Regions from separate parts of the Diaphorobacter ruginosibacter genome, predicted to be linked through region 3. Evidence: predicted binding sites of a transcription regulator. Region 3 holds the regulator's gene; each other region holds the start of a gene.
What was found. Region 3 encodes sigma-54, which starts transcription at its own class of promoters, with help from an activator protein. Its sites were predicted from a motif close to TGGCANGNAANCTGCTTT; they were not measured.
Positions count from the first base shown of each region.

Region 1: a site for sigma-54 is predicted at 4,847-4,864, ahead of hmpA (NO-inducible flavohemoprotein). Genes of this name have one in related genera too.
Region 2: a site for sigma-54 is predicted at 4,536-4,553, ahead of H9K76_RS05900 (circularly permuted type 2 ATP-grasp protein). Genes of this name have one in related genera too.
Region 4: a site for sigma-54 is predicted at 2,475-2,492, ahead of nirB (nitrite reductase large subunit NirB). Genes of this name have one in related genera too.

Region 1 is NZ_CP060714.1:184,963-192,149, reverse strand. Features, by position in the region: gene atpB (F0F1 ATP synthase subunit A) at 1-242, opposite strand, end outside; gene H9K76_RS00960 (ATP synthase subunit I) at 266-733, opposite strand; gene H9K76_RS00955 (HP0495 family protein) at 1,011-1,307, shown strand; gene lipB (lipoyl(octanoyl) transferase LipB) at 1,322-2,008, shown strand; gene lipA (lipoyl synthase) at 2,026-3,006, shown strand; gene norR (nitric oxide reductase transcriptional regulator NorR) at 3,113-4,753, opposite strand; gene hmpA (NO-inducible flavohemoprotein) at 4,911-6,089, shown strand; gene ptsP (phosphoenolpyruvate--protein phosphotransferase) at 6,132-7,187, opposite strand, start outside.
Region 2 is NZ_CP060714.1:1,278,178-1,285,364, forward strand. Features, by position in the region: gene H9K76_RS05880 (antibiotic biosynthesis monooxygenase family protein) at 1-171, opposite strand, end outside; gene pdxY (pyridoxal kinase PdxY) at 292-1,176, opposite strand; gene H9K76_RS05890 (RidA family protein) at 1,209-1,667, opposite strand; gene H9K76_RS05895 (DNA internalization-related competence protein ComEC/Rec2) at 1,894-4,470, shown strand; gene H9K76_RS05900 (circularly permuted type 2 ATP-grasp protein) at 4,578-6,074, shown strand; gene H9K76_RS05905 (alpha-E domain-containing protein) at 6,076-7,044, shown strand.
Region 3 is NZ_CP060714.1:320,647-327,833, reverse strand. Features, by position in the region: gene H9K76_RS01565 (IPTL-CTERM sorting domain-containing protein) at 1-1,540, opposite strand, end outside; gene H9K76_RS01560 (acyl-CoA thioesterase) at 1,798-2,238, opposite strand; gene H9K76_RS01555 (RNA polymerase factor sigma-54) at 2,680-4,260, opposite strand; gene lptB (LPS export ABC transporter ATP-binding protein) at 4,316-5,077, opposite strand; gene lptA (lipopolysaccharide transport periplasmic protein LptA) at 5,122-5,787, opposite strand; gene H9K76_RS01540 (thiol:disulfide interchange protein DsbA/DsbL) at 5,963-6,613, opposite strand; gene H9K76_RS01535 (SPOR domain-containing protein) at 6,682-7,187, opposite strand, start outside.
Region 4 is NZ_CP060714.1:4,539,644-4,546,830, forward strand. Features, by position in the region: gene H9K76_RS20510 (CmpA/NrtA family ABC transporter substrate-binding protein) at 1-583, shown strand, start outside; gene ntrB (nitrate ABC transporter permease) at 647-1,555, shown strand; gene H9K76_RS20520 (ABC transporter ATP-binding protein) at 1,597-2,403, shown strand; gene nirB (nitrite reductase large subunit NirB) at 2,635-5,124, shown strand; gene nirD (nitrite reductase small subunit NirD) at 5,121-5,579, shown strand; gene H9K76_RS20535 (nitrate reductase) at 5,635-7,187, shown strand, end outside.

The DNA.
Region 1 (7,187 bases), 140 kb from region 3:
TCGACCATCTCGACCATCATTTCCACTGCGGCCTGGAAGCGACCGGGCACGCCCGACGTCGCCTTGCGGGCTGCAAGCCAGAAGAGGAACAAAAACACGACACCCAGAATCACACTGACTGCAACGGAATCCAGATTCACCACCGAGAAGTCGATGATGGACTTCTGCTTGATGTTTTGGAGATGCTGCAAGTGGTGAACGATGTATTCACTTGCTGTTGGTGCATTTGCGTCTGCGGCCATCGGACAACTCTTCTCTCAATTAATCAATCAGTTCGTGTACGGGGGCGCAACAACAATGCGACCCAGTACGCCTTCATAGTGACAACCATGCCTGCCAGCAAAGCCAGCCAGCTCACTTCCGGCACGATCCGGGGTGCAGCCGCCAGCATGGCCACCGTCAACAAAATCTTGACCAGTTCCCAACCGAAGAGACCGACCATGGCGCCGCCCACGGAACCCCGTCCGCGCGCCACACCTCTGGCAAAGACCAGGGAGGGGATCACCACGGACAACGCTCCGTATGCCACCGAATACGCGACCTGCGCCTTCGAGGACACCAGCCATGCCACCAGCACGGCAACCAAACCCACCAGCACCTGAGCCACGACGATCCTCCAGATGGAGAACGTCCCGTGCCTCTTGCGCCACTCCAGCGCTTCTTGCGCGGTCAGGGGCTTGAAATCGGAATCTTCAACCTCAGTTTCAGTCTCGGGCGTCATGTTTTTCTTCATATGGCGACGTCCCTGTAACAGACCAAAACTTTACAAAGCTCTTGATTATAAATAGAAACCCGGACGGGTCGATAGGGTCCGCCTTGTTTCTTACATTCTCGGGAGGCTGCCGCATGCACTGTCGCCGCGAACCAACGACCGGTCTCACCAGTCAACACGGTGCTTGCCAAACCGCCGCAATCCTGTCTTTACAGGGCGCCCGGCGTGGCACTTGTGATTCTGCACAGAGCCCTTACATGATGGTGACACTCCATTCAACAGCAGCGAGTACACCACCATGACCACAGAGACCACCACGCAAACCCCTGATCCACGCAAGGAATCCCTGATCGAATACCCGTCGAAGTTCCCCATCAAGGTCATGGGCGACGACGTGGAGGGCTTCGTGCATGCGGTCACCCAGGTGGCGGAGCGCTTCGATCCCACGTTCGATGCAGCCACGATCGAATTGCGCAAGAGCTCGGGCGGCAAGTACCTTGGCGTGACGATCACCGTGCTGGCCACCAGCCGCGAGCAGCTGGACGACCTCTACCGCGCGCTCACATCCCACCCCATGGTCAAGGTCGTGCTGTAAGGCCTGGCGTGACCATGCAGGTTCGCCAACTCGGGCGGGTCGACTACGTCGACACCGCCCTTTCCATGCAGCGCTTCACTGAGGCACGCACTCCCGAAACCGCCGATGAGCTCTGGCTGTGCGAGCACGATGCCGTGTTCACACAGGGCATCGCGGGCGATGCCGAGCACCTGCTTGCACCGGGACCGATCCCCATCGTGCAGACCAACCGCGGCGGGCAGGTGACCTACCACGGACCAGGCCAGGTGGTGGCCTATCCGCTCATCGACCTGCGCCGCGCGGGCTACTTCGTGAAGGAGTATGTCTACCGCCTCGAGGAGGCCGCCATCCGCACGCTGGCGCATTTCGGCGTGGTCGGCCATCGCGTCGCCCATGCGCCCGGCGTGTACGTGCGCCTCGATGATCCGCACAGCCATGCCCTGCTCGCCCAACGCCCGCAAAAGGGTCTTGCCAAGGACGATGCGCAGGACTTCACGGGACTTGGGAAAATCGCCGCCCTGGGCATCAAGGTCTCGCGGCACTGCACCTACCATGGCGTGGCGCTCAATGTGAACATGGATCTGGAGCCCTATTCCCGAATCAACCCGTGCGGCTATGCCGGGCTGAGAACGGTCGATCTTTCTACAATGGGCGTCAACATCACCAGTGACGAGGCGGCGGAAGTTCTTGCCGGGCAACTGCAACGCCGCCTTGCACCCTGACACAAAGTCGAGCAGATATGAGCACTCCTGAAGTCGTGCGCGAAGCGCAATCGGCAGAAGCCTACAACCCGCTGGCCAAGCAGAAGGCCGCGGCCAAGCTCTCGCGCATCCCCATCAAGGTCGAGCAGGGCGAAGTCCTGAAGAAGCCCGAGTGGATCCGCGTGAAGGCAGGCAGCCCCACCACGCGCTTCTACGAAATCAAGGACATCCTGCGCGAGAACAAGCTGCACACGGTGTGCGAGGAAGCCTCCTGCCCCAACATCGGCGAATGCTTCGGCAAGGGCACGGCCACGTTCATGATCATGGGCGACAAGTGCACGCGCCGCTGCCCATTCTGCGACGTGGGCCACGGCCGCCCCGACCCGCTCGACGTCAACGAGCCGCTGAACCTGGCCAAGACCATCGCGCAGCTGCGCCTGAAGTACGTGGTGATCACCAGCGTGGACCGCGACGACCTGCGCGACGGCGGCTCGGGCCACTTCGTGGAGTGCATCCGGAACATCCGCGAGCTCTCGCCGCAGACGCAGATCGAGATCCTCGTCCCGGATTTCCGTGGCCGCGACGACCGCGCCCTCGAAATCCTCAAGGCCGCGCCACCCGACGTGATGAACCACAACCTCGAAACCGCACCGCGCCTGTACAAGGAAGCGCGCCCCGGTTCGGACTACCAGTTCTCGCTGAACCTGCTCAAGAAGTTCAAGGCACTGCACCCCAGCGTGCCAACCAAGAGCGGCATCATGGTGGGCCTGGGCGAGACGGACGAGGAGATCCTGCAGGTGATGCGCGACATGCGCGAGCACAACATCGACATGCTCACCATCGGCCAGTACCTCGCCCCGTCCAACAGCCATCTGCCCGTGCGTCGCTACGTGCACCCCGACACCTTCAAGATGTTCGAGGAAGAGGCCTACAAGATGGGCTTCACCCACGCCGCGGTGGGCGCGATGGTGCGTTCGAGCTACCACGCCGACCAGCAGGCGCACGCTGCGGGCGTCTGACCCGTCTCCAGCCTGCCCTTCACAGAAACCGCGCCCGATCGGCGCGGTTTTTTATGGGCAGACGACTGACACACGATGAAGAACGCCCCCTGCATAGGGCGTCATTTCATGGCTTCCGTGGGGCCTGGACCCCCAGGCGACGCGCGAGTCGCTGCAGGTTCGCGCGATCAAGTTGCAGCTCGCGCGCGGATGCCGCCCAGCTCGCGCCGTTGCGTGCAAGGCTTTGTTCGATCAGTTGGCGCTCGTACTGCTCCACGGCTGCGCGCAGGCCGAGCGCTGGCACATCGACCGCCATCGGCGATGCAGGCACGCGCCCCGGAACGTCGCTTTGGATTGCGGCTTGCGCGCCCGAAATGGCCGCAGCACCCGGCTGTTCGTCATCCCACAAGTCCTGAACGCGCAGCGTCAGCATGCGCGGGCGATGAGGGGACACACCGCTTCGCGCTGCACCGGCCGGCGCACGGCTCAATGCCTTGAGCACCGCGCGGCTGATCCGGTGCTCCAGCTCGCGTACGTTGCCCGGCCAGGCATGCTGCAGCAGCGCGGCCTGCGCATCCGCATCCAGCCGCAGGCCGCCCAGAGCAAGCCTCGAACGGTTCTCCTCCAGGAAGAAGCCCGCGATCTGCAGCACATCGCTGTCACGCTCGCGAAGCGCCGGCACATGCAGCGGATAGACGCTCAGGCGGTGGTAGAAATCGGCGCGCATGCGTCCGGCCTCGACCTCCGCCACGAGATCGCGATTCGTCGCAGCGATCACCCGCACGTCGACGTGGTGCCCACGGTCCGAGCCCAGACGCTGCAGTTCGCCGCTTTGCAGCACCCGCAGCAGCTTGGCCTGTACGGCCAGCGACAGCTCGCCGACTTCATCGAGGAACAGCGTCCCCAGATGCGCCTGCTCGAACTTGCCGCGCCGCTCGGAGAGCGCTCCGGTGAACGCGCCGCGCACGTGGCCGAAGAGCTCGCTCTCAACCAGGTTGTCCGGCAGTGCGGCGCAATTGAGGCTCACGAGCGGCCTGCCCGCACGCGCCGAGCGCGCATGCACGGCCTGCGCCACCAGCTCCTTGCCCACACCGGTGTCCCCCGTGATCAGCACGGTGAGGTCGCTTTGCGCCACCAGCGCGATGTCGGCCTTGAGTTTCTGCATGACCGGGCTTTGCCCCACCATGCTGCGCGGCGCCGACTCGGCCTCGCGGGCCGCGCTCCCGCCTCCATCCGCACGGGCCGCGGAGCGCGCCAGCCCGCTCACGCGCTCCGCGGTGGTCACGGTGGCCGCGGCGAGATTGCTGAAGGCCTGGAGCACGGCGAGCGCATGCGGACCGGACAGACGCCCCTGCGTCAGCGAATCGAGCGTGAGCAGCCCCCAGGTGGCCCCTCCCACCTGCAGCACGCAGCCCATGCAGTCGTGCACGTGCAGCGCTCCTTGAGGCGCCTGCACGAGACCATCGTAGGGATCGGGCAGCGTGCTGTCGGGGGCAAAACGCATGGCCTGGCCCGCCGCCATCAACTGCGCGAGCCGTGGATGCTCCGCAATGCGAAAACGCCGGCCAAGCGCATCGGGGACCAGTCCGTCGATCGCCAGCGGTCGCAGCCATTCCCCGTCCTCCAGCCGGAGCAGCGCGGCCGCATCGGCCGGGAGCACGGTCCGTAGCGCCGCGAGCAGTCGGCGCAGGCGCTCTCGCTCGGGAAGCTCCTCTGCCAGATCGGCGACCAGGGGAATCAGTGCATGGAGGGTGGCGGAAATTGTCAATTTGACTCCATAAGCAGTCATAAAGACGCTAATTGATCGATGTCATATTGACCCACATTCTTGCAAACCCTTGTCGCTCAATGGCATTGGCAATGGCACAGGGCTTGCGTTGAGGGGGGCAGCCACTTTTCATGCGTACCCAAGGAGTCCATTTCAGATGTTGACCGAATCCCAGAAAGCCATCGTCCGTTCCACCGTCCCGCTGCTCGAAACCGGAGGCGAGGCCCTGACCACCCACTTCTACCGGATCATGCTGAGCGAGCACCCCGAAGTGCGGCCGCTGTTCAACTCGGCCCACCAGCAGACCGGTGCCCAGCCCCGGGCGCTCGCGCACAGCGTGCTCATGTACGCCAAGCACATCGACCGCCTCGAGGCACTGGGCGACCTCCCTGCACAGATCATCAACAAGCACGTGGCTCTGCAGGTGCAGCCCGGGCACTATCCCATCGTCGGGGCCTGCCTGCTGCGCGCGATCCGCGAGGTGCTGGGGGCGGAGATCGCCACCGATGAAGTGATTGCCGCCTGGGGCGCCGCCTACCAGCAGCTGGCCGACATCCTGATCGGTGCCGAAGCCCAGGCCTACGACCGCAACGCCGGCGTTCCCGGCGGCTGGCGCGGCGAACGCGCATTCATCGTGCAGATGAAGGTCGAGGAAAGCAGCGAGATCACCTCGTTCCACCTCGTGCCCGCGGACGGCGGCGCGGTGATGGCGCATGAGCCGGGCCAGTACCTGGGCCTGCGCCTCATCATCGACGGCGAGGAGCAACGCCGCAACTACTCGATCTCCGCACCAAGCAACGGCCGGAGCCTGCGCATCAGCGTCAAGCGCGAGCCCGGGGGCAAGGCCTCCAACCATCTGCACGATGCGGTGCACGAAGGCGACACGCTGCAGGTGTTCCCGCCCGCCGGCAACTTCACGCTCCGGCAGGGCGACAGGCCACTGGTGCTGATCAGCGGCGGCGTGGGCATCACCCCCACGCTGCCGATGCTGCAGGCGGCACTGCAGGGCGAGCGCGAGGTCACGTTCATCCATTGCGCCCGCGAACGCGGCGTGCATGCGTTCCGCGAGCAGATCGACACGCTGGCCCGGCAACATCCGCAGCTCACGCGCCGCTATTGCTATGACCGCGCCACGCCGGCCGACGCCGTGGATGCCGAGGGCCTGCTGACCGCCGAGCAGCTCGGCGAATGGCTGCCCGCATCACGCGACGCCGACGTGTACTTCCTCGGCCCGCGCGGTTTCATGCGCTCGGTGAAGCAATCGCTCGCGCAGCTGGGCGTGCCGCAGGAGCAGGTGCACTACGAATTCTTCGGACCTGCCGAAGCACTCGCCTGAGAGCGTGTTGGCGACCCGGGCGCGAAGGGGTGCCCGTGGCCCTCAGGCCGGGGCCACGGGTGCCAGCGGTTCGTCCGATGCGAGAATCGACTGCGACCACTCGCACAGCTTGCGGGTGTCCGAGCGCAGGATCTCCTGCTTGACCGCGAGAATCTGCGCGGGGTGCATCGAGAAGGAGCGCAGGCCGAAGCCCAGCAGCAGGCGCGTCATCGTGACATCGCCACCCATCTCGCCGCACACGCAGACCTCCTTGCCGGCCTCGTTGGCCGCGCGGATCACGTCGGCCACCAGGCGCAGCACAGCCGGGTGCATCGGATCGAAGAGGTGGGCCACCGCCTCGTCCGCACGGTCGATCGCCAGCGTGTATTGCACCAGGTCATTGGTGCCGATCGAGACGAAATCGAAGTGCTTCAGGAAGCTGCGGATCATCAGCGCCGCGGCCGGCACCTCGATCATCGCGCCCAGCCGCAGATCGCCATATGCCTCGCCACGCGCATCGAGCTCCGCACGCGCGAGGTCGAGCTGCGCCAGGGTCTGGCGGATCTCGCCGATGCTCGAGAGCATCGGAAAAAGCAGGTTCACCTTGCCATGCAGCGCTGCACGCAGCACCGCGCGCAGCTGCGTGCGGAACATGGACGTGTCGGCCAGGCTCCAGCGGATCGCGCGCAGGCCGAGCGCCGGATTCAGCGAGCCGCCATCCCGATGCCCCTTGTCGAGCGGCTTGTCGTTGCCAATGTCGATGGTGCGCAGCGTGACCGGCAGGCCGCTCATGCGCTCCAGCGCCTCGCGGTAGACGGCATACTGCTCGTCCTCGTCGGGCAGCTTCGCGCCGCGCCCCATGAACAGGAATTCGGTGCGGAACAGGCCTACGCCCACGGCGCCGGCATGCACCGCGCCATCGCAATCGTCGGGGCGCTCGATGTTGGCCATGAGCTCGATCGACTGGCCGTCGAGCGTCACTGCGGGCGTGTGGCGCAGGCGCGAGAGCCTCTCACGCTCCAGCGACACCTGGCGGCGGCGGAAGCTGTACTCCTCCAGCACGATCGAGGACGGGTTGACGATGACGATGCCCGCATCGCCATCGATCACCACCCAGTC
Region 2 (7,187 bases), 960 kb from region 3:
CCACTCGATCATCACGAGATAGCGCTCCGGGCTCTCGATCGAATGCTTGATGCGGTAGCCCTTGAAGCCCTTGGCGCGGGAGATGACGGTGCTCAGGCCGCGCGCGACGGCTTCCTCGAATGGCGCCTGTTGGCCTGCTGGGATCTTGATGTCCACGACTTCCAGAATCATGATGTCCTTCGTTGGGTGATGCGGAAGATGCATTCTTGCACCGACTGTTCCGGGGACTGCGGAAAATGCCGAAATTTTCGATGCGTCAGCGCACCCTGGTGATGCGCGCGCCATGGCGCATCACCGGCTTGTCCAGGGTGTTGCCTCGAACCGTTTGGCAGGCTGCATGATCTGGTCCCGGCACGCCACCAGCGGCAGGTCGCGCTGGCCGGATTGCGTGCGCGAAACCAGGGCGTAGAGCGTGCTCACGGCGCTTGTGACGGCCTGCTCCACCGATTCACCCTGCAGCATGTGGCCGAGCAGCACCGACGAGAACACGTCGCCCATGCCGTTGGGCAATGGCTGCAGATCGACAAAGGGCGTCTGCACGAGCCAGGCGTTCCGGGCGGTGACGGCCAGTGTGGCAAGGCTGTCCGCCGGCAGGTCGGAGGTGCGCAGGCTGGTGATGACGATGAGCGCCGACGACGGCTGGTGCATGTTGGCCAGCATTCCGCGCGCTGCCTTGACGGCAGCTTCCACGGTAGTGAGCGGCTCACCGCCGCAGAGCAGTTCGAATTCGTAGTGATTCGGCGTGATCACGCTGGCCTGCGAGAGGGCGCGCTTGCGCAGGAACTCCGGAATGCCGGGCCGCACGAACACGCCGCGCCCCACATCGCCCATGACCGGGTCGCAGAGATAGTGCGCAGCGGGATGGGCGGCGCGAACTTCCTGCACCGCGGAGAGAATCACTTCGCCCACGCCGGGGTCGCCGAGATAACCCGAGAGCACGGCCTTGCAGCGCGCGAGCACGCCGCGCGCACGCAGGCCGTCGATCACATCGGTGACATGGGCCGGGGTGAAGACCTGGCCCTTGAACTCGCCATAGCCCGTGTGGTTGGAGAACTGAACCGTATGGACGGCCACCGGCTCGATGCCGAGCAACTGCAGCGGCAGCATGGCCGCATCATTTCCCACATGCCCATAGGCCACATGGGACTGAATCGTCAGAACAAGCGGGGTGTCCATGGTGTCTCCGGGTGCGCGAGGGTCGCTGATCTTCAGTCAGCCAGTTCCGCGATCAGGTCGATCTCGACACAGGCGCCGAAGGGAACCTGCGCCACGCCGAATGCGCTGCGTGCGTGCGAGCCCTTGTCACCGAAGACCTGGGCGAACAGCTCGCTCGCGCCGTTGGTGACCAGGTGCTGCTCGGTGAAGTCGCTGGTGGAGTTCACGAGGCTCATGAGCTTGACGATGCGCTTGACGCGGTTGAGGTCGCCCGTGGCGGCATGCAGTGTGCCCAGCAGGTCGACTGCCACGGCGCGGGCCGCGGCCTTGCCTTCTTCCGTGGTGATGTCGCGGCCGAACTGCGCGGACCAGGGCTTGCCGTCCTTGCGTGCGATGTGGCCACTCAGAAACACCAGGTTGCCGCTCTGCACGAAGGGCACGTAGGCCGCAGCAGGCGTGGCCACGGGCGGCAGGGTGATGTTGAGTTCCTTGAGTTTGTCGTAAACGCTCATGGCGGCAGTCCTTGTTGGATGGGGGTGAATGGGGAGATCGCATGGCTTGCGGACTCCTCTGCTGGACGCGTCGCCCGCTGGCCGGCAGGGGCGTGCAGTCGCCAATGGTACATAGTTGCCGCTGGCTGTTGGGAGAGAAACACGCAATTCCATTTGCGGAGTCATCCCTTGCCGGGCAGTCCGCATGGATCAAGGCGTGGGAAAGGGCAATCCCTAGCATCGCCGGATGCTCTTGCACACCGACATTCCTGCGAGTCACCCGTGCGCGCCATGGGCCGGATCGGCACTCATGATCGGCGTGCTGCTGGGTACGGCGTTTCAGTTGCAGCAGCGCATGCTCTGGAGCGCGGAAGCCTATGTGGCCTGCATGACGGGGGCGGGCGCCATGCTGGCCTGTGCGCTGCTGATGAGGCGGCGGGTGGGGCGGCGGGTGCGATCGGCCGCTGTGCATCCGGTGTGGCTACGCCAGGCCTGGGCGGGGTGGATCGTGGCGCTGGCAGCATTGTCGGCGCTTGCGGTGTTCGGCCAGATCGGATGGCGATCGGCCTCCTTGGCGCAGACCGCATTGAATCCGGACCTGGAGGGCCGGGACCTGCAGGTGGAGGGTGTCGTCGCCGCGATGCCCCAGTCCAGCGAACGCGGCGTGAAGATGCGATTGCGCGTCGAGTCGGCGCGCTGGCGTGGTCAGCCGGTTTCGCTGCCTCGGCTGGTGGACCTGAGCTGGTATGCGCTCGGCATGTGGGACGATGCATCCACTCCAGCGGCCGTGCCGGCGACGCTGCGCGCGGGGCAGCGCTGGGCGTTCGAAGTACGCCTGAGGGCGCCGCATGGCGGCATGAATCCGTTCGGCTTCGACTACGAACTCTGGATGTGGGAGCAGGGCGTCCAGGCCAACGGCTATGTCCGTTCCGGACACGGATCGTCCGCGCCCCGGTTGCTCGATGACTCGGCATGGCGCCATCCCGTCGAGCGAGCGCGTCAGCATGTGCGCGACGCCATTCTCGAGCGCACAGCCTCGCGCTCTCCGCAGGAGCAGGAACGGGAGGGGGACCGGCAGCGTGCTGCCGGCGTGGTGGCGGCGCTGGTCACGGGCGACCAGCGCGTGATCGACCGGCAGGATTGGGATCTCTTTCGCATCACCGGTGTGGCGCATCTGGTCAGCATCTCGGGCCTGCATGTGACGATGTTTGCATGGCTCGCAGCGAAGGTCATCGGTGCGCTCTGGCGTCGTTCCGGCCTCCTGTGCCTGCTTCTGCCGGCACAGTTCGCGAGCCTGTCGGGTGGTGTGCTGCTGGCCGCGATGTATGCGCTGTTCAGCGGCTGGGGCGTGCCGTCGCAGCGCACGGTGTTCATGCTGGGTGTCGTCGCGCTGCTGCGCCTTGGTGGCAAGCGCTGGCCCTGGCCGCAGGTGTGGCTGATCGCCTGTGCCCTGGTGCTGCTGTGGGATCCGTGGGCGATGCTGCAGGCCGGCTTCTGGCTCAGCTTCGTGGCCGTGGGCATGCTGTTCGCGGGTGGCATGCGGTCTCGCGCCATGGCGCATCGGTCTCCGATCGCAACGCTTGCGCTTCACTTGCGGCAGTTGCTGCACCAGCAGTGGATTGTCACGCTGGCCCTGGCACCGCTCTCCCTGCTGATCTTCGGGCAGATGTCGGTGGTGGGGCTGGTGGTCAACCTGCTGGCCATCCCCTGGGTGAGTTTCGTGGTGCTGCCGCTGTCCATGCTCGGCATCCTGTGGAATGGCCTGTGGGTGCCTGCTGTGCTGGCCACGCAGCTCTTCACGGCAACACTGCAATGGTTTGCCAACTGGCCGATGGCGCAGCTTGCTCTGCCCGTGGCGCCGCTGTGGGCGGGCGTGGCTGCAGCGTTGGCAGGCATGCTGCTGGCCTTGCGGCTGCCGTGGCGGGTACGGATGCTCGCGCTGCCTTGCATGGTGCCGCTGCTGTGGTGGTCGCAGGAACGTCCGGAAGCCGGGCGTTTCGATCTCATGGCACTCGATGTGGGACAGGGGCAGGCGGTGCTGGTGCGCACCGCGCGGCATGGCCTTCTCTACGACGCCGGGCCGCAGTATTCGGGCGAGGCCAATGCAGGAGAGCGCATTGTCGTGCCGGTGCTCCACGCCCTTGGCGAGCACATCGACACCCTGGTGCTGAGCCATCGCGATGCCGACCATACGGGTGGCGCTGCTGCCGTACTGGCTGCGCAACCGCAGAGCAGCCTGCTTGCGTCGCTGGAAGGCGGGCACCCGCTTGCGCAACTGCGCGACGTGCAGCCCTGTCTTGCAGGCGGCGAGTGGTCCTGGGACGGCGTGCGCTTCGAGGTGCTGCATCCGCCGCCGGAGCTTGGGCTGAGGTTGGCAGAGGGGCCGATCGAACGCCTGCGGCCCAATGCTGCCAGTTGCGTGCTGCGGGTGACCGATGCGCAGGGCGTCTCGGCGCTGCTGGCAGGGGACATCGAACTGGCGCAGGAGTGGGCGTTGCTGGCCCAGGGGGCGCTCGCGCCGGTGCACCTGCTCCTGGTGCCGCATCACGGCAGCAAGACCTCCTCGAGCGAAGCGTTTCTGGACGCGCTGAAGCCTCGGATCGCCGTGGTGCAGGCCGGTTACCGCAACCGCTTCGGCCATCCCGCACCGGCGGTCATGGGGCGTTATCGCGAGCGCTCCGTCGTGGTTGCCGCAACGCCTGTGTGCGGCGCCGTGCACTGGCGTTCCGATCGGGCGCAGGACGTGGGGTGCGAGCGTGAGCGCACCGCCCGGTACTGGCATCACCGTGTTCCTGCCGAGGGTGCGGGTGCACTGAAATGGTGAGGTCGAGCTATTGAGAGTGATCTAGGGATAGCGCTAATGCTTGGCGAAGGGCAGCCCGGGATTTCAGGCCTGCAACTTGCTATCCTGTGGTCACAGGAGGCTTCTTTATGCTCAGGTTTGACGAAATGTATGCAACGCTTCCTATCGCGGCAGGTGCCGAGCGCGAGCACTACCGGCGCTATGCCCAATGGCTCGCGCGCCAGCCCGACAGCGCGATGCAGGCGCGCCGCGCCGAGGCGGAGATGATCTTCCGGCGCGTCGGCATCACCTTCGCGGTGTATGGCGCCAAGGACGAGGACGGCTCGGGCACCGAGCGCCTGATTCCCTTCGACCTGATCCCGCGCATCATTCCCGCAGATGAATGGCAGCGCATGCGCCAGGGCCTGGAGCAGCGCGTCACCGCGCTCAACCGCTTCATCCACGACGTCTACCACGGGCAGGACATCATCCGCGCGGGCATCGTTCCCGACGAACTGATCAACCGCAACGCGCAGTTCCGCCCCGAGATGGTGCAGGTCGACGTACCCAACGACGTCTACTCCCACATCTCGGGCATCGATATCGTGCGGGCGCCGGACGCCAGCGGCAACGGGGTCTACTACGTGCTGGAGGACAACCTGCGCGTGCCCTCGGGGGTGTCGTACATGCTGGAAAACCGCAAGATGATGATGCGGCTCTTTCCCGAACTGTTCGCGCAGCACAAGGTGGCACCGGTCGCGCACTATCCCGACCTGCTGCTGGACACCCTGCGGGCGAGCGCACCTTCGGCAAGTTCCGAACCGACGGTGGTGGTGCTCACGCCGGGCATGTACAACAGCGCGTATTTCGAGCATGCGTTCCTTGCGCAGCAGATGGGCGTCGAGCTCGTCGAAGGGCAGGACCTGGTCGTCAAGGACAACTTCGTTTTCATGCGCACCACGCGCGGGCTGCAGCGCGTCGATGTGATCTATCGGCGCGTGGACGACGACTTCCTCGATCCCCGCGTGTTCCGCCCCACGTCCACCCTGGGTTGCGCGGGCCTGATGGATGTCTACCGCGCCGGCAATGTGGCGATCTGCAATGCGGTCGGCACCGGCATCGCGGACGACAAGTCGGTCTACCCCTATGTGCCCGAGATGATCCGCTTCTATCTGGGCGAGGAACCCATCCTCTCGAATGTGCCGACGTGGCTGTGCCGCAAGAGCGACGATCTGAAGTACGTGCTCGATCATCTCCATGAACTGGTGGTCAAGGAGGTACACGGAGCGGGAGGTTACGGCATGCTGATCGGCCCTGCCGCGACCCGGGCCGAGATCGAGGAGTTCCGTGCCGCGCTGCTGGCCAACCCGGCCGGCTACATCGCACAGCCGACGCTGTCGCTGTCGAGCTGTCCGACCTATGTGAACTCCGGCATTGCGCCGCGCCACATCGACCTGCGGCCCTTTGTGCTGTCGGGCAAGAAGGTGCGCATGGTCGCGGGCGGGCTCACGCGCGTCGCGCTCAAGGAGGGCTCGCTGGTGGTCAACTCGTCGCAGGGGGGAGGCACGAAGGACACCTGGGTGCTCAATCCCGAGGACGCCCCCGCATCTTCGGCCGCATCGCATAACCAATCGCAGGGAGCCTGACATGTTGAGCCGAACCGCTGACCATTTGTTCTGGATGTCGCGTTACACGGAGCGTGCCGAGAGCACCGCGCGCATGCTCAATGTGAACTACGAGACGTCGCTGCTGCCGCAATCCGCCAGCAAGGCGCAGGAAGGCTGGCTGGGCCTGTTGTCCATCAGCGAGCTGATACCCGACTACACCGCACGCTACGGCGAGATCACGCAGGAGAAGGTGCTCACCTACATGGTGCGTGATGAGCGCAACCCCTCGTCCATCTACTCGTGCATCCAGGCCGCGCGCGAGAATGCGCGTGCGGTGCGCGGGGCGCTGACCACCGAGGTCTGGGAGACGCAGAACCACACCTGGCTGGCCATCCACAAGCACATGCAGGATGGGGCCCTCGAGCGCGACCCGGGGCAGTTTTTCGAGTGGGTCAAGTACCGCTCGCATCTTTCGCGTGGCGTCACGCTGGGCACCATGCTGCATGACGAGGCGTACCGCTTCATGCGGCTTGGTACGTCCCTTGAGCGGGCCGACAACACGGCGCGGCTGCTGGACGTGAAGTTCCATGCGGTGCAGAGCGATTTCCACGGCAGCGTGCGCAATCCCACGCGTGCCACGCCGGAGTTCGACTTCTATCACTGGAGCGCGATCCTGCGCAGCGTCTCCGCATTCGAGATCTACCGCAAGGTCTACCGCGATGTGATCACACCCGAGCGCGTGGCCGAACTGCTGATGCTGCGGGCCGACATGCCGCGCTCCCTGCATTCGAACATGAAGCAGGTGGTGGACAACCTGGCGGCCGTGGCCAACGAGCACTCGGGAGAGACGCAGCGCAAGGCGGGGCGCCTTTTGGCCGACCTGAGCTACGGGAGGATCGAGGAGATTCTGGCCACCGGGCTGCATGCATACCTGACGCAGTTCCTGGATCGGGTGAACGAGCTGGGGTCCCGGATCAGCCGGGACTTCCTGGTGCCTGTGCACCATTGATCGAAAGGGGGGGACTTCTTCCTTGCGGGGGGCGATGCGGTGGAGTGCTCTGCGCTGCGCTTACGTGGAGCTGGATGTGCGGGGGATGAACCGAAGAGGCGGCGACTTCCGCTTCGCCGGTGCGCCGGGGCCGGGTATCTGCC
Region 3 (7,187 bases):
AGCGGTTGTACAGGTAGCTGCGCAGGATGGGGGGCGCACCATCGGCCGGCGTGCTCATCGCCGAGTTGTTGAAGCCGATGTAGTTGAGCGCGCGCGCGGAGATCGCATCGTTCTCGAGGCCCCCACGCCCGAAGTTGCGGGCTTGCGCGTTGCCAGATGCCTCGTCGAAGCCGGCATCGTAGAACCAGTCGTGCAGCCAGTTGAGCACATAGAAGATGTTCGCCAGGGAGCTTGACGCCTGGCCCAGGTTGGCCAGGGGGCTCGCGGAGAAGTCGTAGCCATAGGCGAACGAACGGCTGGCGGTGCAGGCATGGAAATCGGCCTCCACGCGCGACGCATTCGGCTCGCAGAACACCCTGCCGGCGAGCGGCGACCCGCTGTCTCCGTCCGGCCGCACCACATCGGCAAAGGCACGCACATTGTTGCCCGCGGTGAAGCCGAGCTGTGTGTTGATACCCGAATCCACCCACGGATCAGCGCGCGAGAAGGCGGCGCTGGCCAGCGTGATCTTCGCGGGTGCCACCATCGCAGGCGCAAAACCGCTGGGGCCCCCGCCCGGATAGGGACTCAGCCCCATGCCCTGGGGTCCGCGCAGCGGCACGCCGGTCTGCGGATCGGCCCACACGCCATAGGTGTAGGCGGCAGCCCCCGCGTCGTGGGCCACCATGCTGCTGCGGAACAGCAGGGCGCCGCTGCTGCTGTCGATCACATAGGCGTAGGCACTGTGCACACCGCCCTCCAGCACGCGCAGCTCCAGGTAGTAGGCGGCCAGCAGGCCCTGCGGCATGCGAAACCAGGTGGGACGATAGCGGATCGCATCCTCCAGCACGGCTCCCCCAGCCCCCTTGACCGTCGATGGCAGTTCGAGCCAGCGGTAGCCGCCCGCATCGGCCGCCTGCGCGCGCTCGGTAAGCTGCGCATGAGCATCGGCCGCGAAATCGAAGTCGCTCAAGGCCTTCTGCGCCGCCGCCGCGGGGGACAGGGCAGACGACGCGGCTGACTTGCTCGCGCCGCCGGCAAGCTGGGTGCTGCCAATGGAGCCGCCCACGCTCAGTGCCTGCTGCCGCGCATCGAGCAGCACCGTGGCCTGCTCGCGGAATACCGGGATTCCTTCACGCTGGCTCGTGAGGCGCACCAGGCGGGCACCGCTTGCGAGCGCCTCGCGCTGCACCTGCACGGAAGCGGCATCGATGTCGGATGCACTCACCCCATAGAGAGGCGCCAGGCGCTTGAACACGTCGCGTGCGGCACGCGTCGCATCGATGGCAGGGGCCTGCTTGCCATCACCAACGGTGGAAACACCCTGCGGCACGAGTTTCACGAACACGGGCGATCCCAGCCTACTGTCGCGCGTGATCTGCTGCACCTCCGCAGGCAGGGCCACACCGTCCTTGCCAAGGGAACTTGCCCGCGGGGGCGCCGCCATCAGCGCGTCGACGGAAACCAGTTCACGTGCCGCTGCACCACTGCCTGGTGCAAGGCATGCGGCGAGCGCCGCATAGAGACAGTGCTTGCACGAGTGCTCGAACGCCTTCTGCATGTGTCGCCTCCCGCACGCGGCGACCACAGGCGACACGTTGCTTCCAGGAAGACGGGCGCGTCACCCGCTGGCCGCAGCCGCAAAAGATGATGCGGAAATCGGCCCCATCCTGCGAGGCCGCACTCTGTCGGTTCGGCACATGTTAGGAGGAAACATGTAAGGATTCTGTTTCCTTTTGTTTTTCTTATTATGAAATTTGAATGCCGGAACTATGCCAGAAGCGGCCTGCCATCGATTTTCATACGCAAGAAAACGTTTCAGCCGATCTGCTGCATGGCCTGCAGCCGCTCCAGGACGGCGCCGGGAACCGGCACCACCTTGCGGTCCGTCCGGCTCACGAAGACGATGCCGGTCTTGCCGCGCGCAACCTCGCGGCCCTGGGATTTCTCGGTGACGCTGAACACCAGGTCAAAGCCGTAGCGGTTGAAATCCGCAGGCGTCATCCGGATGCACATCACCTCGCCGTGAAAGCCTTCCGACTTGTATTGCGCGACGATGTCGCCCACCACGATGGTGGTGTCCGGGTCATCCTCCGCGGGAAACCCGATGGCCTGGAAGAAGCGCAGGCGCGCCTCCGACACCAGGCTCAACAGCTGTGCATTGTCGAGATGACCACCCTGGTTCACATGGCTGATGTAGATCTGCACCTCGGTGCTGAAGGCGAAATGCGCTGGAAGTTCGAAGACGATGCGTGCCATGGGCGAGTGAAGGGGGTTCGGAAGAGAGTTCGGAAGGGCGTTCAAGAAGAGAACTCGAAAGCGCTGCATTCTGACATTGCGCGGCAGCGACGCCCGCCTGGCACATGTGTCCATGTCCTGCACCGCTGCGTGCAGGGCTGAGGGCCCACATGTGCCGGCGTCGTCTTGGCGGCCTTTTTCCTTGCACCAGGCACCGCCGACGAGGACATCCATCGTCCGGGCCGGTGCGGCCGCTGCGCTTCCCCTTTGCACTCCACCGGAATGCCCCTCGAGATGTGCTGCACCGCCAGCCGGAAGCGGGGTGCAGTTCGCAATGCACCAATGGTCACGATTTCGGCCGGTGCTGGCAATACCTCATTCGGGTGAAATTGAAAGCAGAGCAGACAAAAAACGACGTTTCTTACCCATGAAAACCCTTGGCGCGTTCATGGGCCGCTGCCCTCACACCGCCTTGCGCAGATTGGCCGGGGGAATCTTCAGCGCCTCGCGGTACTTGGCCACGGTGCGGCGGGCGCACTCGATGCCCTGCTCCGCCAGCATGTCCGCGATCTTGCTGTCCGACAGCGGCTTCTTCGGGTTTTCGGAGCTCAGCAGCTGCTTGATCAACGCCTTCACGGCCGTGCTCGACGCGCTGCCGCCCGTCTCGGTTCCCAGGCCCGATCCGAAGAAGTACTTGAGCTCGAAGGTCCCCTGGGGCGTGGACATGTACTTGGCCGTCGTCACGCGGCTGATGGTGGACTCATGCAGGCCCAGCTCGTCCGCGATGTCGCGCAGCACCAGTGGACGCATGGCCAGTTCGCCGTGCACGAAGAAATTCTTCTGGCGCTCGACGATGGCCGTGGACACGCGCAGGATGGTGTCGAAGCGCTGCTGCACGTTCTTGATGAACCAGCGCGCCTCCTGCAGCCGCTGCTGCAGGCCCGCATGGGCCTCGTTGCCGCGCTGGCCGCGCAGGGCGTTGGCGTAGACGTCATGCACGCGCAGGCGCGGCATCACATCCGCGTTGAGCTGCACCGTGAACCGCATCTGCGCGCCGCGCCCCACGTTCTTGACGATCACGTCGGGCACGATGATCTGGCGCTGGACATCGGCAAAGCGCCGCCCCGGGCGAGGTTCCAGGCGCGCAATCAGGTTCATGGCCGCGCGCGTGTTCTCCTCACCGGCGCCACAGGCCTGCGTGAGGCGCTTGACGTCGCGGCGCGCCAGCAGGTCCAGCGAATCGCGGCAGATGTCGAGCGCCACGGCGATGATCGCCGGATCGCCCTCCTCGTCCTGGTTCATGCCGTGCAACTGCAGCGTGAGGCATTCACCCAGGTTGCGCGCGCCGACGCCCGCTGGCTCGAGGCTCTGCAGCAGGCGCAGCGCCACGGTGAAGCGATGCACGAGCTCTTCGAGCTCCTCGGTGGGCGCATCGTTGCCTGCCAGGGCAATCGCCAGTTCGGCAAGCGATTCCTCCAGGTAGCCATCGTCGTTCAGCGATTCAATTAGGAAGCGCACGGCGGCACTGTCGATCTCCGACAGATGCAGCGAGAGTGCCTGCCGGTGCAGGTGGTCGGTGAGCGACTCATGTGCACGCGCAAGATCGATGGCGTCCACTTCATCCTCGCCGGACCCGCTCGTATGGGTGCGCGCGGGAGCATCGCCCCCCCACTCGCCATCATCCGGCTGGACATCGACCGTGCCGTCGCCATCCCAGTCGACGCTCTCGGTCTGGGCCGCCGGCGGGTCTGCATCGGCTGCGGAACCTGGCTCGTCGGCGCCTGCCGAGGCCGTGGTGGAGCCTGCGGCATGCAGGGAGAACTCCGCCTCTTCGCCGCTTGCCGGCGTGTCCGCGCTGTCGAGCCCGAACTCCTCGCGGGTGGCGGTATCGGTTTCGCGCTCCAGGAACGGGTTGTCATCCAGCATCTGCTCGACCTCCTGGTCGAGCTCCAGCGTGGAGAGCTGCAGCAGCTTGATCGACTGCTGCAGTTGCGGCGTGAGCGCCAGATGTTGCGATACGCGGAGCGACAGTCCCGGTTTCATTGCCCGCAGTCCTGTCTCGCGATGAAGCGTCCCCTCAGGTCGTCACCCATGGCACTCACATGCGGAAATGTTCGCCGAGGTAGACCCGGCGCACATCGGCGTTGTCCACGATCTCCGAGGGCGTGCCCTGGGCAAGCACATGGCCGTCGCTGATGATGAATGCGTGATCGCAGATACCCAGCGTCTCGCGCACGTTGTGGTCGGTGATGAGCACCCCGATGCCGCGCGCCTTCAGGAATCCGATGATGCGCTGGATCTCGATCACCGCGATCGGGTCGATACCCGCAAAGGGCTCGTCGAGCAGGATGAAGCGCGGCTGTGTCGCGAGGGCGCGGGCGATCTCGACGCGGCGGCGCTCACCGCCCGAGAGCGCCAGCGCAGGCGATTCGCGCAGGTGGTCCACACGCAGCTCCTGCAGCAGCATGGTCAGGCGCTCCTCGATCACCGCCCGCGAGAGCGCGTGGCCGTTCTCATCCTTCTGGAGCTCGAGCACGGCACGCACGTTGTCTTCGACGTTGAGCTTGCGAAAGATCGATGCCTCCTGCGGCAGATAGGACAGCCCCAGGCGCGAGCGCTTGTGGATCGGCAGGTCCTGCACGGACTGGCCATCGATGTAGATCTCGCCGGCGTCGGAGCGCACGAGACCCACGATCATGTAGAACGACGTGGTCTTGCCGGCGCCGTTGGGGCCCAGCAGACCCACGACCTCGCCCTTGCGTACCGACAGGGACACGTCCTTCACCACCTTGCGGCTGCCGTAGGATTTCTCGAGATGCAGGGCCTCGAGGCGGCTGTGCGCATCCACGCTGCTCGTCATGGGCGCTGCTGCGGAATCAGGGTTCAACACGTCGACACCACTACTCACTTGCTGCCGCCCGTGCTCAGTTCGGGGCTCGAGCGCAACGCGGGCGCTTCTCCCGTGCGTGCAGGCCTTGCGGGCTGGGACGCCGCGCCTTCCGCCGGTTTCTCCTTGGGCGTGAGCGTCATGCGCACGCGCCCGGAAGGCGTGCCACCCTGTGCATTGCCCGGCGTGGTGCTCTTGACGCCATCCACCGTGAACACGTCGGTGATGTTGTTGTAGACGATCAGTGCGCCATTGACCTGGTCGGTCAGCGTGGTGTCGCGGTAGCGGCGCAGCTCGGCACGGCGGATGAACTTGACGATGTCGGCCTTGCCGTCGTATTCGATGACTTCGCCCTCGCCCTCGACGAACTCGTCCGGCGCACCGGGAGCGGAATCACGCTTTTGTCGGAAGAATGCGCGCTTGCCGGCGGCAGCGGTCACCGTGCCGAACTGGAAGCCATCGGGGTCCTGCCGCACCTCCAGCTGCGCACCGCGCAGCACGATGGTGCCCTTGGTCATGACCACATTGCCCGTGAACACGCTGATCTGCTTGAGCTCGTCATGGCGCAGTGCATCGGCCTCGATGTTCATCGGCTTGTCACGGTCGGCTTTTTCAGCATGGGAGGCCACCGAGCCGAGGGCCAGCAGGCAGCCAAGAAATAACGGGATGAGTCTGTTTTTCATAGGGCATGAATCTTGCTCGGCCATTGTACTGAAGCCCGGGCAAGAAGGTATGGAAACGACCCCGCCACGATAGGCGGACAAGGTAAAGATCGTGCACCCCGACACGCCGGACCAAAAAAAACGCGCCCCAGGGGACGCGTTCTTCAGCCGTGGCGAGACGAGGAGTTCGATCCGATCAGGCCTTGAGCGATCCCAGGTACTCGACGACCTGCAGCACGCTCTGCATGTTGCCTGCCATGGTGCCGTCGGTGTAGTACTTGCCCGCCACGCCCATCGATGGCACGCCTTCGACCTGGTAGGCCTCCTGCAGTGCGGCCGCCTTGCGCAGCAGGTTGGCGGTGTTGAACGAGTTGTAGGCTTCCTTGAACTTCGCCACGTCCACGCCCTGCTTGCCGATCCACTCGAAAATGGCATCGTCCTTGTTCAGGGGCAGGCGCTCCACGTGCACCGCATGGAACACCTTGGTGTGCAGTTGCGGCAGGAGGTTCATGGCTTCCAGCGCGAAATACAGCTTCTGCTGGGGCACGAAGCTCGCGTTGAAGGCCACCGGCACGCGGCGGATCGCCATGTTGGCAGGAGCGCTCTTCGCCCAGGCCTCGAAAGCCGGCTCGAAGGCATTGCAGTGCGGGCAGCTGTACCAGAAGAACTCGATGACTTCGACCTTGCCTGCGGGCGCATCGGTCGCCACGGGCTTCTTGAGCTTGACGAAGTCCTTGCCCTCCTTGAAAGCGCGGGCCTGGGCCTGTGCGTTCATCGACAGGGGCAGTGTCAGGGCGGAAGCGGCGACCGCCGAGGCGGTGGACAGGGAAAACTCGCGGCGTTTCATGAGATGAACATTCCTCTTCAGTTTTTTTGTAGCAACTTGGGATTGTGAGCGAAGGACGGCAAAAAAGTTCAGCGCTGCACGCGAACCAGTGCCGTTTCGATCCCGGCCCCATCCAGCTTGCCCTTGAGCGAATCGGCATCGTCACGCTTGCTGAACGGACCGATTCGCACCCGGAACACGGTACGGCCATTCTGCTCGCGCTCGCTCACGCGGGCCTCCCAGCCCAGCATCGCCAGCTTGGCGCGCTGCGCATCTGCATCGGCCTGTGAACGGAAGGCGCCGGCCTGCACGAAGTAGTCGAACGGATCGTTGGTCGTGGGCACGGGCGCCGGTGCAGGGGCCGCAGCGGCGCGTGCGCGCGCCAGATCACCCAGCGGGTCGCTGCTGGTGGGCTTGGGCTGCTGCGATGCGGTGGTCGACGACGCCGTGCCACGCGGAGCGGAGGCCGTCGTGGTGGAGGGTGCCGGCGCCGACGCGACCGGCGCGGGGGCCGGGGTCACCGTGCCCGTCACCGCCGGCGGCGACGTGGTCGCATCCTGCGGCGTGGAGCCGGGCTTGGCCGGATTGCGGCCAT
Region 4 (7,187 bases), 950 kb from region 3:
CGCGATCATGGACGGCATCGGCATCACGGCCGCCACCACGCAGGACATCTGGCGCGACCATCCCGAAAAGGTGCTGGGCTGCAGTGCCGACTTCGCGGAGAGGTATCCCAACACCTCGCGCGCCGTGATGATGGCGGTGATGGAGGCGGGTCGCTGGATCGACGCCAGCATGCAGAACAAGCTGAAGATGGCCGAGACCATCGCGGCCAAGTCGTATGTGAACACCAGCGTGGACGCCATCAATCAGCGCATCCTGGGGCGCTACCAGAACGGCCTGGGAAGAACCTGGGACGATCCGAACCACATGAAGTTCTTTGCCGATGGCGACGCGAACTTCCCCTACCTGTCGGACGGCATGTGGTTTCTCACGCAGCACAAGCGCTGGGGGCTGCTCAAGTCGCACCCGGACTACCTCGCGGTGGCCCGCAAGATCAACCGCATCGACCTGTACACCCAGGCGGCGGCGCAGCTCAAGGTGAGCGTGCCGAAGTCGCCCATGCGCAGCAGCAAGCTGATGGATGGGGTGGTGTGGGATGGAAGCGACCCGGCGCGCTATGCCGATTCCTTCAAGTCCAAGGCCTGAATCCAGGCCCTGTTCTCTCTGTGTTTCCTTCTTCGTTTTGTCTTGACCCCATCGGAGCCCACCATGGTCAGTGCAGTTTTTCATGGTCCCGCCACGGATACCGTCGATCCAGGAGCCCACGCGAACGCCCCTCGCATCCGTCAGCATGCGCCCCCTGATGAGCGCGCAGCGCCGCCGCGCATGCCGCTGGCGAGGCGTCTGGGCAGCTGGGCCCAGCGCGCCTTGCCGCCCGTGCTGGGCCTGATGCTGCTGGTGATGCTCTGGTCGATCGTGGCGCGCGGCGACGGCATTCCCGGGCCGCTGGCCACCTGGCAACAGGCGCAGGAAGTGTTCAGCGATCCGTTCTACCGCAACGGCCCCAACGACCAGGGCGTGGGCTGGAACGTGCTGGCCTCGCTGCAGCGGGTCTGCATTGGCTTCGGGCTCGCGGCGCTGGTGGGCATCCCGCTGGGCTTCGTCATCGGCCGCTTCGACTTCCTCTCGCGCATGTTCAACCCGCTGATCAGCCTGCTGCGGCCGGTGTCGCCGCTGGCCTGGCTGCCGATCGGCCTGTTGGTGTTCAAGGGCGCGGATCCGGCGGCGATCTGGACCATTTTCATCTGTTCGATCTGGCCGATGGTCATCAACACGGCGACCGGCGTGCAGCGCGTGCCGCAGGACTACATGAACGTGGCCCGCGTGCTCAACCTGAGCGAGTGGAAGATCGCCACCACCATACTGTTTCCTTCCGTCCTGCCCTACATGCTGACCGGGGTGCGGCTGGCCGTCGGCACGGCATGGCTGGTGATCGTGGCGGCAGAGATGCTCACGGGCGGCGTGGGTATCGGATTCTGGGTATGGGACGAGTGGAACAACCTCAACGTCGCGAACATCATCATCGCGATCTTCGTGATCGGCATCGTGGGTCTGGTGCTGGAGCTGGCGCTGGTGAAGCTGGCTTCCGCGTTCACATTCGAGGAGGTGAAGACATGAATGCCGCCATTGCTTCGAGCCCCGAGGGCCTGGCCGCACCGATGCCGACACTGGCAAGGTACATCGACGTGCAGAACGTGGAGCAGACATTCCGCACCTCGAAGGGCGTGTTCCCCGCACTGAAGGACATCAACCTGCGCATCGTGCGCGGCGAGTTCGTGAGCCTGATCGGGCATTCGGGCTGCGGCAAGTCGACGCTGCTCAACCTGATCGCGGGACTCACCTCGCCCACGGCGGGCGCGCTGACCTGCGCGGGCCGCGAGATCAAGGGACCTGGACCGGAGCGCGCGGTGGTGTTCCAGAACCATTCGCTGCTGCCGTGGCTCACCTGCTGGGACAACGTCCATCTCGCGGTGGAGCGCGTGTTCGGGCGCAGCGTCAGCCGGGCGCAACTCGCCGAGCGCACCGATGCGGCGCTGGCGCTCGTGGGACTCACACACGCGGCGCAGAAGCGGCCCGGTGAGATCTCGGGCGGCATGAAGCAGCGCGTGGGCATTGCCCGTGCGCTGTCGATGGAGCCGCAGGTGCTGCTCATGGACGAGCCGTTCGGCGCACTCGATGCGCTCACACGGGCCAAGCTGCAGGACGAGCTGCTGGAGATCGTGGCGCGCACGCAGCGCACGGTGGTGATGGTGACGCACGATGTGGACGAGGCGGTGCTGCTCTCCGACCGCATCGTGATGATGACCAACGGGCCGGCGGCGACGATCGGCGAGGTACTCCCAGTGCCGCTGCCCAGGCCGCGCAACCGGGTCGTGCTGGCGGACGATCCCGAGTACCAGCGCTGCCGCAAGGCGGTGATGGACTTTCTGTATACACGGCAGGGGCATGTGGAGAAGGGTGTGTAAGCAGTGCTGTGTACCGCACGTGCATGGCACATGCGTTGCACCAAAAAAGCGCATCTTCAAGGCCATGCAGCTGGCATGAGGATTGCATAGGAAAAAGCGTGGCCAATGTGGGCCACGGATGCATCGGGCAACGCAGCCCTGGTGCACACGACAAAGACGTCCAGGCGACCCATGAAGACTCATGGTCGTTGCCGGACGTCTTTTTGTTTTCATACGCCCACGGAGCATGAGATGAAGAAATCCAGACTGGTCATGATCGGCAACGGAATGGCGGGGGTGCGCACGCTGGAGGAGCTGCTCGCCATCGCGCCCGATCTCTACGACATCACGGTATTCGGCGCCGAGCCGCATCCCAATTACAACCGCATCCTGCTCTCGCCCGTGCTGGCGGGGGAGCAGACGCTTGAGGAGATCATCCTCAACGACTGGTCCTGGTACCAGGACCACGGCATCACGCTGCATGCGGGCTGCGGCGTGACCGATGTGGATCGCGCGCGGCGCATCGTGCATGCGGTGGACGCGAACGGCGACGCCGTCAGCGCGCCCTACGACCGGCTCATCTTCGCGACCGGATCCCATCCCTTCATGCTGCCGGTTCCGGGCAAGGATCTGCCGGGCGTGCTCGCCTACCGCGACATCGCGGACACGCAGGCGATGATCCATGCGGCCGCGCAATACCGGCACGCGGTGGTGATCGGCGGCGGTCTGCTGGGGCTCGAGGCGGCCAACGGGCTCATGAAGCGCGGCATGGAATGCACCGTGGTGCATGTGGGCGACTGGCTCATGGAGCGGCAACTGGACGACACCGCCGGAGACCTGCTCAAGCAATCGCTGATGGAGCGCGGCATGAAGTTCCTGATGGGGGCGCACACGCAGGAGCTGCTGGGAGACGACGCCACGGGTCGCGTGCGCGCCGTGCGGTTCAAGGACGGCAGCGAGGTGCCGGCCGACCTGGTGGTGATGGCGGTGGGCATCCGCCCCAACACGGCGCTGGCCGAGAAGGTCCATCTGCATGTGAATCGCGGCATCGTGGTGAGCGACACCCTGCAGACCGTGACCGACGCGCGCATCTATGCGGTGGGCGAATGCGCGGCGCACAGGGGCGTGGCATACGGGTTGGTGGCGCCGCTGTTCGAGCAGGGCAAGGTGCTGGCCAACCATCTTGCGGAGTTCGGCATCGGGCGTTACCAGGGATCGCTCACGTCGACCAAGCTCAAGGTGACGGGCATCGACCTGTTCTCGGCGGGTGACTTCCAGGGCGGCGCGGACACCGAGGAAATCATCATGAGCGACCCCGGTGGCGGTGTCTACAAGAAGCTGGTGCTCAAGGACGACCGGCTCGTGGGCGCATGCCTCTACGGCGATACGGTGGACGGCAGCTGGTACTTCAAGCTGCTGCGCGAAGGGCGCAGCGTGGCCGACATCCGGGACAAGCTGATGTTCGGCGAGTCCAACCTGGGCGACACCGGCCACCAGGGCCAGAGCAAGGCCGCGGCCATGGCCGACGGCGACGAGGTCTGCGGCTGCAACGGCGTGACCAAGGGCGCGATCTGCAAGGCCATCAAGGACAAGGGCCTGTTCACGCTGGACGAGGTGAAGAAGCACACCAAGGCCAGTGCGAGCTGCGGGTCGTGCACGGGCCTGGTCGAGCAGATCCTGATGTTCACGGCGGGCGGCGATTACTCCGCCACGCCCAAGCTCAAGCCGCTGTGCGGCTGCACCATGCACGGGCATCAGGCCGTGCGCGATGCGATCCGCGAGCACCGGCTGCTGAGCGTGCACGATACGTTCCGCTTTCTCGAATGGAAGACGCCCGATGGCTGTGCCACCTGCCGCCCGGCCGTCAACTACTACCTCATCAGCACCTGGCCCAAGGACGCGCTGGACGATCCGCAAAGCCGCTTCATCAACGAGCGCAGCCATGCCAACATCCAGAAGGATGGCACCTACAGCGTGGTGCCGCGCATGTGGGGCGGCGAGACGACCGCCGACGAGCTGCGCCGCATCGCCGACGTGGTGGACAAGTACCAGATTCCCACGGTGAAGGTCACGGGCGGCCAGCGCATCGATCTGCTCGGAGTGAAGAAGGAAGACCTGCAGGGGGTGTGGAACGATATCGGCATGCCCTGCGGCCATGCGTACGCGAAGGCACTGCGCACCGTGAAGACCTGCGTGGGCAGCGAATGGTGCCGCATGGGAACGCAGGACAGCACGCAGCTCGGCAAGGACCTGGAGCACGCGATGTGGCGCATGTACGCACCGCACAAGGTGAAGTTCGCGGTGAGCGGCTGCCCGCGCAACTGCGCGGAATCGGGCATCAAGGACGTGGGCATCATCGGCGTGGATTCAGGCTGGGAGATGTATGTGGGCGGCAACGGCGGCATCAAGACCGAAGTCGCGCATTTCTTCGCCAAGCTGAAGACCGCGGAGGAGGTGATGGAGTACACCGGCGCGTTCATGCAGCTGTACCGGCTGGAGGGCTGGTACCTGGAGCGCACCGTGCACTACCTCGCGCGCGTGGGGCTGGACTATGTGAAGCGCCGCATCCTCGAGGACGAAGCCGGGCGCAAGGCGCTCTGGGCGGATCTGCAGGCCGCCCTCGAAGGCGAGCCAGACCCCTGGTTCGAGACACGGCGCGCGGCGGTCGATACGCGCCAGTTCATTCCCATCGTGCCGGCCGTCGCCGACGCCAGGGCACACGCAAAGGAGATCACGGCATGAGTCATGCAATGCATCACGACGACTGGATCGCCATCTGCGCGCTCGACGATATTCCGGTGCTGGGGGCGCGGCGCGTGGCACGCGCGCGCGGGCTCGATGTGGCGATCTTCCGCGGTGCCGCCGACCGGGTGTTCGCGCTGCTCGACCGCTGTCCGCACAAGGGCGGGCCGCTGTCCCAGGGCATCGTGTTCGGAGAGAGCGTGGCCTGTCCGCTGCACAACTGGACGATCGCGTTGGCCACGGGCGAGGCGGCCGCGCCCGACGAAGGCAGCACCGCGCGTTTCTCCGTGCTGCTGGACGGCGGCGTCGTGCACCTGAGCGCCAGGGAGCTCGCGGAGCATGCGCTTGAATTCACGCGCCCGCATGCCGGGCCGGCCTGCAGGGGCCACGCCGAACCCGCGGCCGCGGGTTCGGCCGCGCTCCGCAGCGTGCCGGTCACGTTGCAGCGCGCCTAGGGACCCTCTGCACGATTCGACCGATCCCTCACCACCCATGCGAGCGGCTGCCACCATGCAAGAAACCCAATCCACCTGCCCCTACTGCGGCGTCGGCTGCGGGGTGATCATCGAGACACGAGGCGGTGCCATTACCGGCGTGCGCGGCGATCCATCGCACCCCGCGAACCATGGAAAGTTGTGCACCAAGGGCAGCACGCTGCACCTCACGGCCGCCCCGGCACAGGCAGCGCAGGCCCGCCTGCTGGTACCGCAGCTGCGCGCGCGCCGCGATGCCGAGCCGGCACCCATCGCCTGGTCCTCCGCGATCACGCATGCGGCCGAGCGCCTGGAGGGCATCGTCGCTGCGCACGGGCCCGATGCGCTGGGCTTCTATCTCAGCGGCCAGCTGCTGACCGAGGACTACTACGTCTTCAACAAGCTGGCCAAGGGGCTGATCGGCACCAACAACATCGACACCAATTCGCGCCTGTGCATGAGCAGCGCCGTGGCGGGCTACAAGGCGACGCTCGGCGCCGATGCGCCGCCTGCCTGCTATGACGATTTCCAGCACGCGGGCTGCCTGTTCATCGCGGGCAGCAACATGGCGTGGGCCCATCCGGTCGCATTCCGGCGCGTGGAGGCGGCGCGCGCGGCGAATCCGCAGATGAAGATCATCGTGGTCGACCCGCGCCGCACGGAAACGGCCGCGGTGGCCGATCTGCATCTGCCGCTGGCTCCGGGAACCGATGTGATGCTGTTCCACGGGCTGCTGCACATCATGCTGCGAGAGGGCTGGGTGGACGAGGCCTACATCGACCGGCACACCCGGGGCTTTGCCGAACTGAAGGCGCTGGTGCGCGACGCCGTGCCCGGGCACGTGGCCGCCATCTGCGGACTGAATCAGGACGACCTGCTGCGCGCGGCGCGCTGGTTCGCGCTGGGCGGCGATGCAACCCCTCCTGACGCGCGCCGTGGCACGCTCAGCCTGTACTGCCAGGGCCTGAACCAGAGCAGCAGCGGAACGGACAAGAATGCCGCGCTCATCAACCTGCATCTGGCGACCGGACAGATTGGGCGCGCTGGGGCCGGCCCGTTTTCCCTGACCGGTCAGCCCAATGCAATGGGCGGACGCGAGGTGGGCGGCCTGTCGAACCTGCTGAGCGCGCACCGGGACATGGGCAATCCGGCGCACCGCGCGGAAGTGGCCGCACTGTGGGGCGTGGAGCGCGTGCCGGACCAGCCCGGCAAGGCCGCGGTGGAGATGTTCGAGGCGGCGGCCGACGGCGAGATCAAGGCACTGTGGATAGCCTGTACCAACCCCGCGCAGAGCCTTCCTCGCCAGTCGCTGGTGCGCGAGGCCCTGCGACGCGCGGAGTTCGTCGTGCTGCAGGAGGCGTTTGCACACACCGCGACCGCCGCATTCGCCGACCTGCTGCTGCCCGCGACCACCTGGGGCGAGAAGCTGGGCACGGTCACCAACAGCGAGCGCCGTATCTCGCGCGTGCGCGCCGCTGTACCGCCGAGCGGCGAGGCGCGGCACGATTGGCAAATTGGCGTGCAGCTTGCACAGGCGCTCGAGACGCGCCTGCGTGCGGGCCGGCCGAGCCTGTTCCCCTACGACACGGT